2 regions of the Arthrobacter sp. KUASC02 genome follow, and region 2 is predicted to be linked to the other one. Evidence: riboswitches for the same ligand, from Rfam matches in the RefSeq annotation. Region 2 holds a riboswitch; the other holds the start of a gene.
The links. A riboswitch is a leader RNA that binds a small molecule or an ion and turns the genes downstream of it on or off. The one in region 2 is predicted to bind thiamine pyrophosphate.

Region 1: another riboswitch for thiamine pyrophosphate. It lies ahead of AC6JAC_RS09960 (bifunctional hydroxymethylpyrimidine kinase/phosphomethylpyrimidine kinase); the one in region 2 lies ahead of AC6JAC_RS01665 (ECF transporter S component).

What each region holds. Positions count from the first base shown of each region.
Region 1 is NZ_AP046053.1:2,173,600-2,177,153, reverse strand. Features, by position in the region: gene AC6JAC_RS09960 (bifunctional hydroxymethylpyrimidine kinase/phosphomethylpyrimidine kinase) at 277-1,866, opposite strand; TPP riboswitch at 1,849-1,946, opposite strand; gene AC6JAC_RS09955 (Rne/Rng family ribonuclease) at 2,078-3,554, opposite strand, start outside.
Region 2 is NZ_AP046053.1:374,296-377,849, reverse strand. Features, by position in the region: gene AC6JAC_RS01670 (ABC transporter ATP-binding protein) at 1-1,634, opposite strand, end outside; gene AC6JAC_RS01665 (ECF transporter S component) at 1,651-2,283, opposite strand; TPP riboswitch at 2,357-2,499, opposite strand; gene AC6JAC_RS01660 (DUF4235 domain-containing protein) at 2,650-2,913, shown strand; gene mnhG (monovalent cation/H(+) antiporter subunit G) at 2,938-3,396, opposite strand; gene AC6JAC_RS01650 (MrpF/PhaF family protein) at 3,386-3,554, opposite strand, start outside.

The DNA.
Region 1 (3,554 bases), 1.8 Mb from region 2:
ACCTGGGTCCAATTGTTTGGCCTGGCTCACGCTGTGCCTCAACGCCGGTGGATTCCCCGGGGGAACCCATGAGTTATCCCACGAACCATTCCGCTTGTCATTCCAAACAGACTGTTCCGGGGTCATAACCCAAGTGTTGGCGTAAGCACCGAAGATCTAGACTACGCTAATTTTGCCTTCGGCCGCAAATGAGGCTGGCTCCGACGGTAGTACGTGATAGGCGCCACTCTGTGCAATACAGACTGCCGCTGCAACGACTTCCGGAACCGTGCCCCATTACCTTACCGGCTCCGGAACACTTTGCGGTGCAGCATGCACGCGCGGCGCGTCGAAAAAGTCCACCTCGTAGCGGCACGACTGCCGGAAGGCCAGGCGCATGGCCTGCCGTTCTGCTGCAGAGGCAGCCTGTGCGGCGTCGTCGGTGATACGCACTGCCTCCCTGGTGGCGGCGGCGAATTCCTCGTCGGCGTACGTGCGGAGCCAGTCGGCGTAGGGATGGCCCGACGGCGACCCGGCCGCCTCGAACTGACCGTGCAAGGTGGCACCCACCTCGGCGTAAAGCCAGAAGCACGGCAGCACCGCGGCCACGAGCACTCCATAGCTTCCGGAAACAGATGAGGCCAGCAGGTGGTCCACGTAGGACTTGGTGACCGGTCCCAGGGCGGCGTCCACGTTCCGGGTGCTGAGCCACGTCCTGTGCAGTTCGGACTCCACTTCCAGGCATTGTTGCGCCGAGCGGGCCCAGAAGAGCTGTTCGGCCTCGGTGGGGGCAATGGCGGCGGCACGGGACAGAACCCTGGAATAGCCGTTCAGGTAGATGGCATCCTGGGCAAGGTAATACGCAAAGTGCTGCTCGGTAAGGGAGCCGTCGGCGAGGCCGCGGATGAAGTCCAGCCCGTAGATGTCATCCAGGTCCGCTCCGGCGTCCTGCCGGAGCGCCGCGGCGAACTCCCCTGCGGCCAGCGCATCCTGGCCCTTCGGCGCCAGATGGTGGAAATGGTGCACCGGGCCGTTGCCCGTTCCCACCTCCAGCGCTCCGGCTTCCCTGAGCGCTCCCTGCAGCCATGGCTTCACTGCCCGCAGGGATGCCTCCCAATCCCCCAGCCTTGCCTGCGCGGTGGCCATGGCCGAGGACAGGGAACAGCCGGTGCCGTGGCTGTTCCTGGTGTCGATCCGCGCGCCGGGGACCACCACAACGTCCTGGGCGAGCAGTCCTTCAGTGTTGACGAGGGCGTCGGGGCATTCGCCGCCCTCGAGGTGTCCGCCCTTGACCAGCACCGTGGTGCCCGCCTGCGCGGCGAGGCGCTTGCCCTGGCCGAGTGCCGCTTCCCAGTTGTCCGCCAGTGGCTCGTTGAGCAGCATCGCCAGTTCTGCCAGGTTCGGCGTGATGAGGTCGGCCAGCGGCAGCAGTTCGCGCAGCTCGGCCTCGGCAGCCTCCTGCAGGAGCCGGTCCCCGCTGGTGGCGACCATCACGGGGTCAAGAACCACGACGGCGGGACGGGCTTTCTCCAGCCAGCTACGGACGGCGGCAATCACCGCAGAGTCGCCCAGCATGCCGATTTTCACGGCGTCGATGCTGATGTCGTCGCTAATGGCCTCTAGCTGCGCAGTCAGGAAGCCGGCCGGCGGAACGTGGACCGCCCGGACACCGTGGGTGTTCTGTGCCGTCAGGGCGGTGATGGCAGCCATGCCGTATCCCCCGTTGGCGGCAATGCTTTTGAGGTCCGCCTGGATTCCCGCCCCGCCGGACGGATCGGAACCGGCGATGGCCAGCACCCGCGGCGTGCTGCGCAGCGGGCCGCCTCCCGGTGCAGGCGCTACGGGCGTGGCAGGAGTGGGCAGGAATGATGAAGCCAAAGGAGACATCCCTTCGCCGGTGCTAACCGGACAGGTTCAACGGGTCTGGATCTCAGCCGGCCCTGTGCGCGGCACCCCGTGTCAGTCCCCTAGCCTAGCTTTTCCCCGCAACGAACTCGCGGGCACGGCCCGAAACACGCGTATTGCTACGCCTGTCCCGGGCCGCACCCGCGGTGTCAGCTGGCTGAACGAAAGCCTGGCCTGATCAAAGCTCGTTGGCTCAGAGTTCCGAGGCCGGGACCCCCACGCCAAGGATGATCGGCTCGTTGGCCGGCGCCTTGGCGGGCGCATCCTTCTTCGCCGGCTCAGGTGCCTTGGCTTCGTGCGTGTGCCCTGATGCGGCAACCGGGGCAGTCTCGTGGTGTTCCACGGACGTCTCGTTCGCTGCGCCCTGGGCACGGCTCGCGCTTCGGTTGCGGCGGGGACGGCGGGCCCGGCCCTGCACCGCGGTGTGGTCGGTGTAGTCGGCTTCAACAGCCTGGGCCGCCGGCGCCTGCGCTGCCGGTGCCTGCGGTTCAACCGGTGATGCCGGAGCCTCTGCCGCGGCAGGCTCACCAAGGTGGGCGAAAGCTTCGGCCAGGCGGTCAAGGGTCAGTGCCGGTCCGGAGGCAGGGGCTTCTCCGGCGTGCTCTACGAACGGCAGTGCCACCTTTTCGCCGCCAAAGGTCAGGACCGCTGCCGGCCGCCCTGCAGCAGCCACTTCGGTTTCCGACACCTTCGCGGGCCGGGCCGCAGCGGGTGCAGACGGGGTGGCCTGCGTCGGAGCCGGCCGCGCCGGCGCTCCTGCCTGCCCGGCCGGGGACTGGGCGCCCTGTGCCTGGGCTGCCAGTGCCTGGCCTACTGCCTGTGCTGCGGCGGCCGCGGCCGCGGGGGCTGCATGGCCGGCCTCGGCATCGTGGAGGTGGGCAGCATGCGCTGCCGCTGCGATGTTGGCCAGCGCCACGCGGGTCGCTTCAGCCTTGGCATGGCGCTCGGCGTCGGTGGGCTCGTGGTGCACAGGAGCCGGCGTCAGCGGAGCAGCCTCGGAAGACGGCTGGCCGCCCTTGCCGCGTCGGCGGCTCTTGCGCTCCGTACGGGGTGGCTGCTGGGTTTCCGTCCGCGGCACGTGGTGTTCGGCGGCCACAACGTTGGCGCGGCGGTGTTCCACGGGCTCGTCGTGGGTGACGATGCCGCGGCCGGCGCATGCCTCGCACTGCTCGCCGAAGACTTCCAGGAGACCGGTGCCCATGCGCTTGCGGGTCATCTGCACGAGGCCCAGCGAGGTGACTTCGGCAACCTGGTGCTTGGTCCGGTCGCGTCCGAGGCACTCGACCATGCGGCGAAGCACAAGGTCGCGGTTGGATTCGAGCACCATGTCGATGAAGTCAATGACGATAATGCCGCCGATGTCGCGGAGCCGCAGCTGGCGCACCACTTCCTCGGCCGCTTCCAGGTTGTTCTTGGTGACGGTTTCCTCAAGGTTGCCGCCGCTGCCGGTGAACTTGCCGGTGTTGACGTCAACCACGGTCATGGCTTCGGTGCGGTCGATCACCAGGGAGCCGCCGGAAGGCAGGAAGACCTTGCGGTCCAAGGCCTTGTGGATCTGCTCGTCGATCCGCCAGGCCGCGAAGATGTCCGTGTCCTTGGTCCACTTTTCGAGCCGGCCCACCAGGTCCGGCGCCACGTACGTGACGTACGCCTCGATGGTGTCCCAGGCT
Region 2 (3,554 bases):
CGCAGGCCGGGTTCCTGCCCGGCGAGTTTGAGTTCGGGCGCACCAAGTTTCAGCTCGGTGCCGCCCAGGACGTCGCTGAACTCCTGGTCGTGGGTCACGGACACCACGGCGGTGCCGGCGTCGAGCAGTTCCGACAGGAAGGAGGCCAACTCCGCCCAGGTGTTTGCGTCCTGGCCGAAGGTGGGCTCGTCCAGGATCAGCACCCGGGGGTGGGCGGCCAGCACGGTGGCGACGGACAGCCGGCGCTTCTCCCCGCCCGAGAGAGTGTAGGGGTTGGCGTCCACGAGTTTAGTCAGCCGGAGGCGCTCCAGGAGCTCGTCCACGCGTTCCTCACCATGGCCAAGATGCCGCGGACCGAACATCAGCTCATCCAGCACCCGGCCGGTGACGAACTGGTGCTCCGGCTCCTGGAACACGGTGCCGATCCTCGCGATCAGCTGCTCCGCTTTCCACTTGTACGGGTCAATGCCGGCGCCTTCGCTGAGGTCCACCGTGGCGGAAACCGTGCCGGCCACCGGGCGCAGCAGCCCAGCGAGGGTCAGGGCAAACGTGGACTTGCCGGAACCGTTGGGGCCTGTGATGGTCAGCGCCTGCCCGGCCCGGACCTGCGCCGTAATGTCCGACTGCACCGGGACCGGCGGAATGGATTTGAAACGGCGCCGGCGGGGACGGTCGCGGGAAACGGCGAGGTGCTCCGCGGCCAGCAGGAGGTTCCCGTTACCGGGCCCGCCCGCACCGGGCAGCCCCGCACCGGGCAGCCCCGCGGCACCCGGCAGCGCGGCACCCGGCAGCGCGGCACCGGAGCGTGCGCGGGTGGCGGGCACATACCCGGGCACCCAGACGCCGGCGGCCACGAGCATGTCCCGGGCCTGGTCCAGGACCTGGTCCGGCGGCCCGTCCAGGAGCACGGCGGAATCCGTCGCCGATCCAGGCTGCAGCACCACGATCCGGTCCACCAGGTCTTTCCACACGCCCACGCGGTGTTCCACCACCACCAGCGTTGCCCCGGTTTTGTCCAGGCACCGGCCCACGGCGTCCCTGACCTCCAGGACGCCCAGGGGGTCAAGGTTGGCCGTGGGCTCGTCGAGGAGCAGCAGTCCCGGGCGCATGGCAAGGATGCCGGCAAGCGCAAGGCGCTGCTTCTGCCCGCCGGAGAGGGCCGACGTCGGGTGGTCCAGCGGCAGGTGGGCCAGCCCGACGTCGTCGAGCGCTTCTCCCACGCGCGTCCAGATGTCCGCGCGGGGCACGGCCAGATTCTCGGCGCCGAAGGCGACGTCGTCCCCCACGCGGGACAGGACCACCTGCGTCTCGGGGTCCTGCTGCATCAGGCCGGCGCGGCCGCGCTGTGCCCGCGGCGGGGCGCCGTCGATCAGGAGGGTGCCCGTCTCGTCCGAGTCGTCGGCGTCCGGCGTGCTTTCATGGTGGGCGCCGGCGTCGCTGTCGCCGAGTACCCCGGCCAGGGCGTGCAGCAGTGTTGATTTGCCCGCGCCGGAGGGGCCCAGCAGCAGCACGCGTTCGCCAGGCTGGATGTCCAGGTCCAGGCCGTGGACGGCGGGCTGGGACCGGCCGGCGTGCCGCCAGCCCCAGCCGCGTGCCGTGACCGCAGCCGGGCGGACGTTATCCGAAGATGTCATGAGCGGGGTGCGTTCGTCAGGAAAAGACGGGCTCCGTAGCTGCCTTGCGGGAGGCAAAGGAGCTGAGCACACCGGTCCGGGCCAGGCCGCGGGTGGCGATCCAGGACAGCGCACCGGCAATAATGGCGCCGGAAATGGCGGTGAAAATGATGTAGGCCAGCTTGTCACCGGCCGCGTAGGCGACGTTCCAGCCCCACGGAGCGAACGAGTCGTTCAGGCCGCAGAAGAGGCCTGCGCCGGCACCGGCCAGCAGCGAAACGGGCAGGTTGAACTTCTTGTACACGAACACCGCGAAGATGATTTCGGCGCCGAGCCCCTGCACGAAGCCGGAGAACAGCACGGAGGCACCGTACTGCGAGCCCATGATCAGCTCACCGGTGGCAGCCACTGTTTCGCAGAACAGTGCGGCTCCGGGCTTGCGGATGATTAGCATGCCCAGGACGGCGGGAATCATCCAGCCGCCGGCGATGAGGCCGGTCAGGGGCGGGTAAACGGCGTTCATGGCCGGGGTAACGGCGGCGGCGCCCTGGGACCAGGCCCAGAAAATGACGCCGCCGGCCACTGCGATCAACGCGGCAACCACAATGTCCACCACGCGCCAGCTGTACTTGCTGTGCGGCAACGCCTGCTTTGCAGAAATATCAGTCATGTCTTCCTCCTGAGGTACAGGAGGGGAGAGTGTTTCCCGGCAAGGGCCGCGGCTTCCGCCGCCTGCTGCCGGACACTCTGAGAACTCGACTCCCTTGCGCCGGTACTAACCGGATCAGGTTCGAGGGTCTGCGGCTGTCCGCACTCTCAGCGCCCGCCTCCGGTTCCCTGGACTGTTCCAGTGATGCCCGACGGCGACGCTCCCCTGTCGTATCAATTCGCCCTTGTGGGCGTGGACCAGTTTACACCCGCGGGCCCGCGAAATCCCGGGGCGGCTGTCACAATGCGCGGTGATGGGGGCGGCCTGATGCGGCTAGGCTAGGGGAAGCCCTGTTTCCGCCGTCTCCCACCTGTTAGGGGTACTGGAATGAGTTTTTTCATCAAGCTGCTTGGAACCGGAGTGAGCCTGCTGGCCGGATTTGCCGGCACGAAGGCCGTTGACGTCGTCTGGGAAAAGGTCACCGGACGCAAGCCCCCCAAGGGCGACAAGAACGACGTCCCCACCACCCTGCGCAGCGCCCTGACCTTTGCGCTGGTCTCGGCCGCTGTCAGCGCCATCATCCAGGTCCTGGCCAACCGCGGCACGCAGCGTGCCATCACCCGCTTCGCCAAGACCCAGGACATCGTCTAGGCCCAACCGTCCTGCGGCCCCCCGCTAGGATGACGCGCCGTCGTCGGCGGGACCGTCGTGCGCTGCGCGCTCGTCTGCTTCCTGGCCGCCGGCGGCCCGCCCGTCGGCGGTCTTCTTGTCCGCCGCCTTCTGCACCACGGCCTCCAGTTCGTCCGTCGTCAGCAGCTCCCTGTGCAGGTGCTTGGTGCGGTAGCCGGCCCGGCCCACCATGTGCGCGGATACGGGAACGGTGAGGACCTGGAAGATCCACGCCACGAACAGTGCGGGCCACACCCACCAGGTCCGCAGCTGCAGGCCCACCGAGGCCAGCAGCAGGAAAAGGCCCAGCACCTGCGGCTTGGTGGCAGCGTGCATCCTGCTCATCAGGTCGGGGAAGCGCAACAGGCCGATGGCCGCGCCAAGGGACATCACGGCGCCCACCACCATAAAAACGGCAGACACGGCGTCGATGACGGTGTCCACGGCGGATGGTTCAGGATTCATTGGGGTGCTCCCGCCGGTCGGCCACGAAGCGCGCCACAGTCACGGACCCGATGAACCCGATGATGGACAGCGCCACCAGCAGCATCAGGTTGTTCAGGTGCCGGTTCACGGCCATGTCGATGCAGAGCGTGGCCCCGATGATGGCCAGGAGCACGTCC